Regions from separate parts of the Actinoplanes sp. SE50/110 genome, predicted to be linked through region 3. Evidence: riboswitches for the same ligand, from Rfam matches in the RefSeq annotation. Region 3 holds a riboswitch; each other region holds the start of a gene.
The links. A riboswitch is a leader RNA that binds a small molecule or an ion and turns the genes downstream of it on or off. The one in region 3 is predicted to bind cyclic di-AMP.

Region 1 (4,353 bases), 540 kb from region 3:
CCGCGCGGGCCGGGCCGGACAGCTCCGGCCAACGGTCGTCGGCCCCCAGATCCTCGCTGGTGACCAGGGTCCGGGTGCGGGCCGCCTCCAGCCCGGGACCGCTGCCGTCGGCGTACTGCCGCGCGTCGGACGTCTCGCCGGCGGACCCGGCGGCGGCGACGGTGATCGGTCCGCCCTCGCTGATCAGCGCGACCGAGCAGCGGACCGCACCGGGCAGTGCGGCGACGGTGAGCCCGGCCAGCCGGTCGAGTGCGGAGCGGACCGTGTCGGCGGTCAGCAGCCGGACGCTGACCTCGTGTAGCAGCCCGGCCAGCTCGACCGGGTGCGGCGCGGCGGCCGCCGCCGTGGAGGTGTGCCGGGGCCGCCGGCCGGCGACGAGCCTGCGGGCCTGGCCGGGCGGGGTGCCGCCACCCAGGGTGGCGCGCCGGCGGTTCCGGATGCCGCGCTGGGCGGCCGGTACGCGACGTTGCGGTACTGACACTCGACGGATACTGCCATGTCGATCCGCGTTCGGCTCGTTACGGTGCCCCGATCGGGGGGTCTTGCCCGTTTAAACCCACTCGGCCCCGAACGTGGAAAAAGACGCGTCCCCGGGGGGCTCCCCGGGGACGCGCGAGACGTTAGATGCCGGTGTGCAGGTCGCCTCGCGGCGAGTGGCTCAGCACGGCTCCAGCCGAACGGTATTCCGTGCAGGCGATGGGTGAGGCCCGGGGACACTGGGCACACCGGCATCCGTTCACAACCTTCGGCACCCGCCCATGATTCCGGGAGCCCTTGTGACCTGAATAACACCGCGGACGTTTGTCCGGCCCGGCGCCGGGTACCGATCCGCCGTGACCGAATCCGAGGAAAACCTACGCCTGGCCGCGTTCCTGGACGGCGCGTACCGCGCCGAGGAACGGATGAGCAGCGGCGATCTGCAGCGGCGGGCGATCGCCGAGGACCTGCCGGCGAGCCTGCTCACCCGGGTGGACGCGCTGCCCGAGGGCGAATACCTGCAGGACGAGGCCGCCGAGGCACTCAGCGCCCCGGCGATCTGATCACTCGGCCCGCTCCTTGGCGATGCTGTAGGCCATCTGCAGGAAGTCCGAGACAGCGGTCGCGGTGAACGCGGTGGCCACCAGCCGGGTCAGCCGGGGCGCCAGGACCAGCCCGCCGGTCAGGCCGGTGGCGATCCAGGCGGCCAGGCAGAACGGGCAGGTGATCAGCTCACCGATGCCGTGCCGCACCGGGCTGCCCTCGTCGCGCACCTCCTCGTTGAGCTCGGCCGCCCCGGCGGGCTCGGTGTACCGGGTGAACGGCGCCCGCAGCGGGCTGGTCACCGAGTCCTTGGCGATCAGCCGGCTGATCTTGTGGGTGGCAATCGAGAGCAGCACCACGTCGGTCATGGCCGGGCGTTCCGGCACCGGCTTACCGGTCAGCTTGGCGGCCGCCGCGAGGCTGGCCGCGAGCGTGCCGAAGGCGCCCATCGCCACCAGGTAGCCGCCCAGCGGCCGGTGGTCGTGCGGGGCGTAAGCGCGGGCCACCTCGGCGACCCGGGCCTGCAGGCTGGACATCGTGGGGGGTCCTTTCAAGCTGGTCAGAAGCCGGGCGGGTCCAGAACCGGGGTGGGGGAGACACGAGCGGGTCAGAAGGCCTGGGTCAGCCGCTCCGGGTCGACCTCACGACCGGGGAAGCGCGCCATGTACTCGGTCTCCAGCTCCGCGGTGCGCCGGAAATGGTTGTCCAGCGCCGCGTCCGGCCCGTGCCGCAGGGTCTGCAGCCGGGTCCGGTAGAGGCTGGTCAACTCCCGGAAGAGGTCGTCGTCGGCGAGTCCGGCCGGGTCGATCCCGGTGTCGGTGCCGGTCTCGGGTCGCGCTGTCGTCATGGTGCACCTCCAGCGATGCGGGCGAACGGGGACAACCGGTGGCTTGCCCGCGCGGGTCCGCGCCAAACCCGCCGGTAGGCTCGGGGGCATGAAAGGGCTGTGGTCTCCGGCGTGGATCGCCCGCCACCTGCTGGCGCTGATCCTCACCGCGGGCTGCCTCGGCCTGGGCTGGTGGCAGTACAGCCGGGCCACCGGCGGCAACTCGCTCAGCTGGGGCTACATGTTCGAGTGGCCGGTCTTCGCGGGTTTCGTGGTGTTCATCTGGGTCCGCGAGATCCAGTTGTTCCGCAAGCCGCGGGACACCGGGGCGGAGGCCGAGCCGGCCGAGCCGGAGCGGGTTCCGGGCGCCCCGGTCGCCGTGGGCCGGCCGGTGCGGGTCGCGGTCCGGCCCGCCGAGGCGGTGGCGGCCGACCCGGAGCTGGACGCCTACAACGACTATCTGACCTGGCTCGCCGAGCACCCCGGCGCCCGCCCGGCCGACTACCCCGGCCGCATCATCAAGTAGTAGAAGCTCGAAGGAGACCCCCGTGCGCGGCGCGCTCACCCGTTACCGGATCATTGCCTGGATCGTCGGCGTGTTCCTGGTCGTTCTCGTACTGGTCGGCATGCCGCTGAAGTACTTCGGCGACAACGACACGGTGGTCGCGGTGATCGGCCCGCTGCACGGTTTCCTCTACATGATCTATCTGCTGTTCAGTTTCGACCTGTCCCGCCGGGCCCGGTGGCCCTTCGGCCGGATGATCCTGGTGATGCTGGCCGGCACCATCCCGTTCTTCTCGTTCTGGGCGGAGCGTCAGGTGACCCGGCACTGGATGACTGAAGTAGCGTGGGAACCGGCCGTCAAATAACGCAGCGCGCGGGTCGAATAACAGCCCGTTATCGGGATTAAGTTCGCAAGACCGGCTATTCGCAGATTTCACGCGCGGAGGACTTGATTTTGTTTTCTGCGCCGATAAGTTGATGCGGTTGGTTCGGTCCGCAGCCACAAACCCTCCGGGTGGCGCCGGCCAACGCCGCTGAATCTCACGAGCCGGGGACCCATCTTTCCGGGGTGAATCCGCCACGCGCGGTAGGACGCCTCTTCCGAGTCCGAACCCGTCAGCTAACCCGGTAAGCGGCCATGAGCGGAAGAAAGGCCCCCTGACCAGTGCCACTCCCCCGTACCAGGCTCCGGGCGCTGGTGGTCGCGCTGACCGCGCTGGCGATCACCACGTCGGGCGCTACCGCCGCGCACGCGGCCCCGTCCAAGGACGAGCTGAAGAAGCAGATCGAGGCGGCTTCCAACAAGCTGGACGACGTCACCGAGGCGTACAACAAGACCCGCATCGACCTGAAGGCGACGCAGACCGACGCGGCCAAGCTCACCGCGTCCCTCAAGCCGGCCGAGGCGGCGAAGAACCAGGCCGTCACGAAGGTGAACGCGATCGCCGCGTCGTCGTACATGACCGGCCGGGTCGGCCCGATGACCCTGATCCTCGGCGGCAACCAGCATGACCTGCTGGAGCGGCTGAGCTACCTGGACCAGCTCAGCAAGTCCAACCAGGCGCAGATCGACAACTACACCGAGGTCAGCCGGACCTACACGTCTCGGCAGGCCGAGCTCAAGGCCACCGAGCAGAAGCAGGCGCTGCAGCTCAAGGAGCTGGACGCGCAGAAGGCCAAGTACACCAAGGATCTGCAGAAGCTGACCGCGACGCAGAAGGAACTGTACGGCAAGCCGACGCAGAGCTCCGGCTCGTGGACCGGCCCGATCCCGAAGGGCTCCGGTGACGCCGGGGTGGCGGTCGCCTTCGCGTACAAGCAGATCGGCAAGCCGTACGGTTTCGGGGACGAGGGTCCCAACTCGTACGACTGCTCGGGTCTGACCAAGGCCGCCTGGGCCGCGGCCGGGCACTCGCTGCCACACAGCGCGTCCGAGCAGCGATACGCCAGTGGTGTCACCTACATCAAGGCGGGCACCGCGGGGTTCGTCCCCAAGCAGGGTGACCTGGTGTTCTATCGCGACGGTGGCCACGTCGCGCTGTACGTCGGCAGCGGCATGGTCATCGACGCACCGCACGGTGGCGCCGACGTGACCCGCCGCACGATCAACATCATGCCCGTACAGGGATACGGCCGGATCTCGTAACACCGCGCACAGCGAGAAGGCCGGCACCCGCTCTCGGGGTGCCGGCCTTCTCTCGTCGTATCAGGGTCAGGCGGCCTGCAGGCCCTCGGCCCGGGCCAGCTCACGCAGCCGGCCGAGCGCCTGGATCTCCAGCTGCCGGATCCGCTCCCGGCTGAGCGAGAAGCGCGACGCCACCTCGGTCAGCGAGTGCTCCCGACCGTCCTCCAGTCCGTACCGCGCCCGCATGATGCCTGCCGACCGGTCGTCCAGGTGGTTGAGCAGCCCCTCGATCCGCTGCCGCTCCAGGGCGCTAAGCACGATCTCCTCGGGCGACGGCGCGTCGCTGTCGGCGACCAGGTCGCCCAGGTTGGTGTCGCCG
Region 2 (4,353 bases), 1.2 Mb from region 3:
CCTGGCAGACCCGCGGGTCCTTCGATCGCTTGTGGACGCTGATCCGGACGGCGGTGCGCCCGGGCGGCCGGATCGCCGTCGACCTCTTCGGTGTCCGGGATGCCTGGTCCGGCAACCCGGCGATGACCTTCCTGACCGCCGCCGAGGCCCGCTCGCTCGCCGACGGCCTGGTCATCGACCACTGGCACGAACAGGACGAGACCGCGCCGGCCTACCGCGGCCCGAAGCACTGGCACGTTTTCACCCTGGTCGCCCACCGGCCGGAGAACTGACCGGCGGGCGGTCAGAGCTTGTAAGCGGTGATCTCCATCCCGGCCGCCCGCAGCCGCGCCACCAGCGCATCCCCGATACCGGTGGCGGGCGTCAGCACCCCGCCCTCGCTCTCCGGCAGTGCATCCCGGTCCAGGGCGAGCGCCAGCGCCGACTCGCCCAGCATCACGGCTGTCGCCGCATATCCGGGGTCGCCCTTGGCCCGGACCCGCGCCCGGTACCGCGCCCCGGTCGTCGTGGTCGTGAAGATGTCCATGGTGAAGTGCCCGTCCTGCTGCGTCTTCTCGCCCGGCCCGTCGCCGGGTTTGGGCAGGATCCGGTCGAGCAGGTATCGCGTGGGCGGCACCGCGAGCCCGACGATCAGCGCGCCCAGGCCGAGCTTGATGCCGGCCGCCAGGACCGGGGAGAGCGGCGACGCCCCGACGCTCATCGCTTCGCGATATTTGAAGGCGCGGCCGTACGCCCAACCCCGCAACGCGTTGCTCCGTCGCACCACCCGGGTGTTGTAGGAGGCCATCACGAAGGGTGCCAGCCGCCCGCGGAGTTTCGGGTCCACTTCGGAGGCCGGGATGGTGTCCATGTCACTCTGCCGGCCCAGTTTGGGCTCGGCCTGCCGGTCGGGGCTGAGCGAGTACGGGCTGCCGGCGACGCGCCGCAGTGACGGATCCTTTTTCATCACGTCGACCTGGTTGCGCATCGAATCGATGGTGCCGCCGCTGACCCCGCCGTGCATGCTGGTGACGACCAGTGTGGTGTCGGTTAGTTCGCCGGCGCCGTCCGCGACGACCTGCTGGTGCAGGACGTGCACGCCGATGTCGGACGGAATGGAGTCGAAGCCGCAGGAGTGCACGATCCGCGCACCGGTGCCGCGGGCGAGTTCGTGGTTCTCGTCGATGCTGTCGCGGGCGAACAGCACCTCACCGGTCAGGTCGACGTAGTCGGTACCCGCCGCGGCGCAGGCGTGCGCGAGAGCCCGGCCGTACTTCGCATACGGGCCGACGGTGGTGATGATGACGTGGGCCCGGCCGGCCAGGGTGGCCATCGCGTCGGGGTCGCCGGCGTCGGCCACCACGATCGGCCAGTCGACGCCGAGCCTGGTTTTCACCGCTTCCAGCTTCGCCGGTGAGCGCCCGGCCAGCGCGATCCGGGTGCCGGCCGGTGCGTGCCCGGCGAGGTGACGCGCCACCAGCGCGCCGACGAATCCGGTCGCACCGTAGACGATGACCTCGTAGTCGCGTGAACGATCGCTCATGGTCGGAGATTGTGCACCCCGGGCCGGGCGGTGGGTACACCCGCCGGTAACAAAGCCCGGAAAACCGTGGCTGGCAGCCGAAATCAGCGTCAGCGGATTCTCTTTACCCACTGCGGACCGGGCTCTAACCATGACTTCGGACTTTCCCCCGTCCGGCTGACCACGATGGCGGCAAGTCGTGACGCGATCGAAAAACTCGTGGAGTTATCCACACAAAGGAAGATCAAAGCGGCTAATTTGGGTGAACAACGTCACCGGCTGTGCTTACAGGCCTGGTCATTCCTGTAAGGCGGTGACTACCGTCGGCAAGTCCGCACCATCGCGGACACCGTGACTGGAACGCCGAGTCCTGCCTGCCGGTCACGGTCAACAACCCACAGGCATGGAGCGGGGGACCCACCAGTTCCTCGGCACGTCCACGAGCCGGAGTTCCCGGAACGCATGGACGAGCCTCGGGGTGAAGCCGCACCCGTGCGGCCGGGCTCCTCGGCCCGAACCCGACAGCTCACCTCGCAGGCGTGGAGGGAAAACTTCATGCTTCACCTGAACCAGCGGGTTCGTCGTGTCCTGTCCCGGCGAGCCCAGTCCCCGCGTGCCCTGAACCGGCTCGCGCAGGCTCCGGCCACCGCCGGACTCGTCACGGAGAGCACCGCAGGACCCGGAAGGCACCGGCGCACCGAGGTGCGGCGGGCCAGAATCCATCTCATCGCACTCCCGAACGCCCGCCCCGGTTTCAAGCGGGCTCTCGGCATCGCCATCGCCGGCCTGGCCGGCACGGTCGGACTGCTCGCCACCGGGGCCTCCCCGGCCAGCGCAGCCGCCGCGGACGTCAACTGGGACGCGGTCGCCAAGTGCGAGTCGAGCGGCAACTGGGGCATCAACACCGGGAACGGCTATTACGGCGGCCTGCAGTTCAGCCGCAGCACCTGGCGGGCACACGGCGGCACCCGGTACGGCTCCACCGCGAACCTCGCCTCCAAGAGTGAGCAGATCCTGATCGCCGAGCGGGTGCTGCGCCACCAGGGCATCGGCGCCTGGCCCACCTGCGGTCGCCGCGGCCTCACCAGGGCACACCGGACGACCTCGGTGAGCCCGTACCGCCTGGCGTCCTACACAACGCCGCTGCGGGCGAGCCACACCTACGTGGTGAGGCGCGGGGACACCCTGTCCCGGATCGCGAGCCGTTACCACGTCAGGGGCGGCTGGCGCGCCCTTTACCGCACCAATGCGAAGCGGCTGAGCAGCCCGAACCGCCTGTCGGTGGGGCAGCGCCTGGCCATCTAGGCCTGCTGGCCGGGCCGCATCTCCGGGTGGTCGAGGACCCGCAGCCACGAGCCGTCGGCCTGACGGCGGACCACCTGTGCCCTCGCCCCGGCGCCGTCTTTCGGCGGGGTCGCGGTGAGGGCCAGGTCGCCGCTGATCAGCGTGGGCAGCGGCGGCTCCGGCTCGAACCGCGGCATCTTGGGCAACAGCTCCGCCCACAGCTTCTGGATGGCGGCGCGCCCGACCGTCTGGCTGCCGGGCGGATAGGCCATCACCGCGTCCTCCTCGTAGAGCAGGGCGAGGCCCTCGGCATCCTTCGCGTTGGCCCGCTCGACGAAGAGCCGGGTGAGGTCCTCGGGCTGGAAGGCTTTCTCGGAAGAAGTCATGTCTTCACCCTCCTCCGCGCCGGTCCACAAGTCCAACGCATAGTTTTGATGGCAGCTACAATCGCCACTCATGGATCTGCGTCAGCTGGAGTACTTCGTCGCGGTCGCCGAGACCGGCAGCTTCACCCGCGCCGCCCAGCGGGTGCACATCACGCAATCCGGGGTCAGCGCCCAGATCAAGGCCCTGGAGCACGAGCTCGGCGCCGAGCTGTTCATCCGCAGCGGCCGCACCGCCCGGCTCACCGACGCCGGCTCGGTGGCGCTGCGCCACGCCCGCGCCGCCCTCGACTCCACGCTCGACCTGCGCGACGCGATCGACGAGGTCAAGGGCCTCATCCGGGGCCGGCTGACGATCGGCATGGTGATCGGCTGCGAGGTGGCGCCGCTGTTCGACGCGCTCGCCGCCTTCCATGCCGAGCACCCCGGCATCGAGCTGGAGCTGGCCGAGGCCAACTCGGATCAGTTGGTCGCCGGCGTCCGCACGGGCAGTCTGGACGTGGCGCTGGCCGGGCTGGCCGGCGTTCCGCCCGAGCATCTGGCCACCCGGGTGCTGATCCGGGAACGGCTCGTGGCCCTGGTGCCACCCACCAGCGACCTCGCCGGGAGCCCGGGCGTGCCGATCAGCCTGCTGTCGGCGTACCCCGTGATCTGCCTCCCGGTGGGGACCGGCATCCGTGACGCGCTGGACCGCAGCACCCCGGGGCGGTCGGCGGTCGCGCTCGTCGCGACCTCGCCGGACACGGTCGCCGGTCTGACCCGGCGCGGGCTGGGTGTCGCGGTGCTCAGCGAGTCGATGGCGGCCGCGCACCCGGATCTGACCGCCGTCCCGATCGACGGCGCCGACGTCCCGGCGCTGCTCGCGCTGGTCTGGCAGGAGCGACCGAATCCGGCGCTCACCGCGTTCCTGAAGCATTTCCCCTAGGAAGAGGCCCCCGTCGCGATCGCGACGGGGGCCTCCGCAGAAACCGGATTACCTGGTCAGCTTCTGGTTCACGACGTAACCGGGCGAGGTGTTACCCGCCCTGTCCACCGCGCTGTAGCTGATCCGCAGCGTGCCGGTGGCCACCCCGTGCACCCGCACGGACCACAGGTTGCCGCTGACGGCGGCGGTGAGCAGGTCGGCCCGGGAGATGGCCGTCTCCTTGGACGCCGACTTCCACCAGGCGCCGGCGTGGTAGTAGT
Region 3 (4,353 bases):
TCCGCTGTCGATCGCCGGGATGTCGAGCTCGTCGAGCACCCGGGGCAGCTCGTGGTAGACCGCGTGCACCAGATGGATCCGCTCGGCGAACCGGGCCAGCCGGTGCCGCGAGTGGGCGAGCGCCTCGGTGTCCCGGTCGAGTCCGATCAGGACCGCCTCCGGGAACCGCTCCAGCACCGCCTCGGCGTGCCCGCCCAGACCCAGCGTGAAGTCGACGTGCACCGCGCCGGGCCGGGCCAGAGCCGGACCGAGCAGCTCGAGGCAGCGTTCCAGCAGCACCGGAACGTGCGCGCCGCGCGGCTCCCCCATGTCGACCCCCATTGACCCACCCGCTCGCGTTCCACTCGGTTCGTTGCCGTGTTGCCGTGCCCTGCTGATCCGTACCGGCCCGGCCGCGCATCCGTACCGCCAGATCCCCATCCGCTCGCATCCCGCGCCGGCTGGCGCCGGCTGGGGACACGCGCCTGGCGCCGGGGAAGAGGCGCCAGGAGCGGGAGCGGCTGGAGATCTCGCAGTACGGCAGCAGTGGCGTCCGGGCCGCACTCCCAGCGGCCCACCGAGTGCCACGCCCTACAGTCCGCCGGGCAGCACCCCCTCCTGGATGTCGGCGAAGTCTTCCTCGCTCGCCGAGAGGTAGTCGTCCCAGGACTGCCGGTCCCAGATCTCGACCCTGGTGCTGGCCCCGATCACCACGAGATCCCGGCCGAGACTCGCGTACTCCCGCAGATGCGTGGGGATGGTGACCCGGCCCTGTTTGTCGGGGACCTCGTCGTGCGCGCTGGCGAAGAACACCCGGCTGTAAGCCCGGGCGGCCTTGTTCGTCACCGGCGCCTCACGCAGCTGGCCGGCGATCCGCTGGAACTCCGGCATCGGGAACACGTACAGACAGCGCTCCTGCCCTTTCGTGATCACGACACCTCCCGCCAGCTCGTCGCGGAACTTCGCCGGGAGGATCAGCCGGCCCTTCTCGTCCAGCCGAGGGGTGTGCGTGCCGAGGAACATCGGCCCCCACCCCTTTGCCGGGACGACCGTCCCTTCGCGGAGGGAGCGGACCGTCTGTCAACTCGGGCCGGCAGGCTCCGCGGTTCGAGTCCCAGGGTTTCGGTTCCTCGGTCCTGCCACTGGGCCCCACTCTACTCCACTTCCCTCCACCTGCAACCCGAAAGCAACCGCTCGCGAGCCCTTTTCGCGGACGTAATCCCAGTTCACAGGTGGTGGAGCAAACGCAGCCCGCCGAGCATGATCCACCACGTCCGGTTTCCGACATCCGGCTCAGCGGGCGGAAAACTCCCCCGGAAACGCCCACCGCACCCCGCACGAAAGCCCCGCAAACCCGCCCGTGGAGGAAAGTGGAGCCCTCCGGTGGAGAAAAATGGAGCCTCCACCCCGCCTCCCCCGGGCTCCTGATCCACCCGCCACCGCGCTCCACTCCCGACCACCCACCCCCTGCGGGCCCACCCTCCACAGTCGCGCCACCACCCTTACCGGCCCACGCACCACCACCCCGCCCAGTTGGCCGCCGCCCGCCGGCCCCGGCGCCCAGGCCAGCGTCAGTCGAGGGGGCGAGCCGCGCGCGGCCGCGACGATCGCCCGGCGAGGCAGAGCGGGATGCGGACGGGGCGGGACCACCGACGTACCGGGAAGCAGGAACCTGAGGAAGCACGGACCGTGAGCCGACAGCGGCCGGAACGCCAGTGGGGCGCGATCCGATGCGGATCGCGCCCCACTGGCGTTGCTTCCTTACTTACTGCACTTACTGCGCTTACCGCCGCCGCCGTCCGTCATCCACCGGGAAACACCCGGCGGCAGCCGGTCGAGGCGGAGGCCGACGACTGGTCAGGCGATGCGGCGTACGACGTAGTTGCTGCCGTACATCTTGTGCTTGCCGACCCGGGCCCCGGTGTGCGGCGAGTCGTACATGTAGCCGCCGCCGGCGTAGATCCCGGCGTGGTAGCCGTACGACCCGGACCGGAAGATGATCAGATCGCCGGGCTGGGCCTGGCTCTTGCTCACCGCGCTGCCGTAGCGCTGCTGGGCGTCAGCCTTGTGCGGCAGGCTCCTGCCGGCCGCGACCTTGTAGACGTAGAGGGTGAAGCCGGAGCAGTCGAACCGTTTCGGTCCGGCGGCGGCGAACTTGTACAGGGCGCCGACGTGCTTCTTGGCTTCGGCCAGGACCCGTGCGCCGCCGTTGGCGCGGACCGTGATCAGCATGCGTGAGCTGGAGGTCTGCGCGTAGCCGGTGCCGGTGAACAGGGTCCGGATGTAGATCGACGACTTGGGCCCGGTGGTGAAGGTGACCGCGCCGGTGCTGCTCTTGGTGGCCCACGTCTGCCACTTGCCGCCGCGGTAGCCCTGCAGGCGGATGGTGCCCTTGGCGATCTTGCCGGTCTTCGGGTTGATCACCTTGGCGGTGACCTTGAGGACGGATCCCGCGGTGATCCGGCGAGCGGTGGTCGTGGTGGTCAGCCTGGGCTGCACGAGGGTTTTGGCGGCGGCCGGCGCGACTGCCCGGACGGTGTTCGCGGCGGTGGTGACCGGCGTCGCCTCGGCTGCTACGGCGGGCGACGCGCCGATCAGCTGGCCGGCGCAGAGGCAGAGCCCCAGGGAGAGTGCTGCGGTACCGGCGCCGGACATGCGGCGGCCATGGCTCGAACGGTGTTCGTGCACGGTAAGGTTTTCCCTCCGGCACGCCTGCGAGGTTAGCTGTCGGGTTCGGGCGGGAAGGCTGCCCGGCCACCTGAGTGGCTTCACCCCAAGGTCCACGTCGCCCGTGGGGCGCGACGCTGGTGCGGACCGGGATTGGTTCCCCCGTCCCTGCCCCCTGATGCCTTGTCAGCTTTCGGTGCATTGCGGTGGTCGCGTCGACCAGTCCGGGGCAGGGCTCGGCGTGGTCCGGTCGGCGCGGCCGGCGAGCGGTTGCCGCCGGTGAATCTTTGGTACCCGACTTCGCCCTCGATCGTCAGGTGCGATGTGATTACTCACCGTGATTGGCACGTGAGCCACTGTCCAATTTGCTAGCTCCGGAAAACAAATGTCATTGCTTTGAGTGCTCGACCGCATACGATCTGTCGATCCAGGTCAGTGAACCAGAACACACATTTTTTCGGCCGGTAACCCGGACGAGCGCACACGCGGTAACTCGACCGGATTACCCGGCCCGCCATCGGGGACCGGACCTTCCGGCAACTCGACGTGACCCCGCGGTCCGGTACCCTCGCTGGCGTGACGGACGGGAAGATGCCCTTGCGGGCGATAGTCGCGACCACCGCGTCGAAGACCGCGGCGGCGCTCTCCAGGGCCGCGGGCCGCGGCGACGGCTCGGTGATCGGCGGCTGGATCGGCCTCAAGATCGACCCCGACCTGCTGGCGCATCTCTCCTCGGGCCGGGCGGTGGCGCTGGTCTCCGGCACCAACGGCAAGACGACCACGACGCGGCTCACCGCGGCCGCGGTCGGCGTGCTCGGCCGGGTCGCCACCAACTCGTACGGCGCCAACATGCCCACCGGGCACACCTCCGCGCTCGCGAAGGAGGGGCACACCCCGTTCGCCGTGCTGGAGGTCGACGAGCACTACCTGGCCCAGGTGATCGACGCCACCCGGCCCAAGGTGGTGGCGCTGCTCAACCTCTCCCGCGACCAGCTCGACCGGGCCAAGGAGGTGGCGATGATGGCGCAGCTGTGGAAGACCGCGCTGGCCGGCCACCCCGAGATCCGGGTGGTGGCCAACGCGGACGATCCGATGGTCGTCTGGGCGGCCGCCGGCAGCCCGCAGTCCATCTGGTTCAGCGCCGGTCAGCGCTGGCACGACGACTCGTTCGTCTGCCCGGAGAGCGGCCACCCGATCGAGCGCGCGAACGGCGACTGGTGGTGCACCGGCTGCCCGCTGCGCCGCCCGACCCCGCAGTGGGTGGTCGAGGAGGACGGCGTGATCGACCCGCGCGGCGACTGGCACCTGGTCAAGCTGCAGCTGCCGGGCAAGGTCAACCTGGGCAACGCGGCCACCGCCCTCGCGGTCGCCGGCGAATTCGGGGTTCGCCCGATCGAGGCGCTCCCCCGGCTCTCCCGGGTGACCTCGATCGCGGGACGCTACGCCCAGGTCGACCGGGACGGCCGCAACATCCGGCTGCTGCTCGCCAAGAACCCGGCGAGCTGGCTGGAGGCGTTCGACATGGCCGACCAGGCGCCGACCCTGCTCTCGATCAACGCGCGGGACCCCGACGGCCTGGACACCTCCTGGCTGTGGGACGTCGACTTCGCCCCGCTGCGCGACCGTCCGGTCCTGATCACCGGCGACCGGGCGTTCGACCTGGCCGTCCGGCTGCAGGTGAACCAGGTGCCGTTCCGGCACGTACAC

Region 1: linked by a shared signal. The riboswitch ahead of ACSP50_RS05870 (NlpC/P60 family protein) and the one ahead of ACSP50_RS08345 (C40 family peptidase) in region 3 are both predicted to bind cyclic di-AMP.
Region 2: linked by a shared signal. The riboswitch ahead of ACSP50_RS44755 (transglycosylase family protein) and the one ahead of ACSP50_RS08345 (C40 family peptidase) in region 3 are both predicted to bind cyclic di-AMP.

The regions. Positions count from the first base shown of each region.
Region 1 is NZ_LT827010.1:1,320,509-1,324,861, reverse strand. It holds gene ACSP50_RS05900 (GAF and ANTAR domain-containing protein) at 1-481, opposite strand, end outside; gene ACSP50_RS05895 (hypothetical protein) at 834-1,040, shown strand; gene ACSP50_RS05890 (DUF1360 domain-containing protein) at 1,041-1,556, opposite strand; gene ACSP50_RS05885 (DUF6158 family protein) at 1,628-1,867, opposite strand; gene ACSP50_RS05880 (hypothetical protein) at 1,956-2,372, shown strand; gene ACSP50_RS05875 (DUF3817 domain-containing protein) at 2,395-2,715, shown strand; cyclic di-AMP (ydaO/yuaA leader) riboswitch at 2,872-2,999, shown strand; gene ACSP50_RS05870 (NlpC/P60 family protein) at 3,015-3,995, shown strand; gene ACSP50_RS05865 (RNA polymerase sigma factor RpoD/SigA) at 4,062-4,353, opposite strand, start outside.
Region 2 is NZ_LT827010.1:668,609-672,961, reverse strand. It holds gene ACSP50_RS02920 (trans-aconitate 2-methyltransferase) at 1-272, shown strand, start outside; gene ACSP50_RS02915 (trans-acting enoyl reductase family protein) at 284-1,522, opposite strand; cyclic di-AMP (ydaO/yuaA leader) riboswitch at 1,853-2,055, shown strand; gene ACSP50_RS44755 (transglycosylase family protein) at 2,057-2,806, shown strand; gene ACSP50_RS02905 (nuclear transport factor 2 family protein) at 2,803-3,171, opposite strand; gene ACSP50_RS02900 (LysR family transcriptional regulator) at 3,242-4,093, shown strand; gene ACSP50_RS02895 (ExeM/NucH family extracellular endonuclease) at 4,142-4,353, opposite strand, start outside.
Region 3 is NZ_LT827010.1:1,859,926-1,864,278, reverse strand. It holds gene rsmH (16S rRNA (cytosine(1402)-N(4))-methyltransferase RsmH) at 1-321, opposite strand, end outside; gene mraZ (division/cell wall cluster transcriptional repressor MraZ) at 571-1,002, opposite strand; gene ACSP50_RS08345 (C40 family peptidase) at 1,837-2,634, opposite strand; cyclic di-AMP (ydaO/yuaA leader) riboswitch at 2,674-2,855, opposite strand; gene ACSP50_RS08340 (Mur ligase family protein) at 3,238-4,353, shown strand, end outside.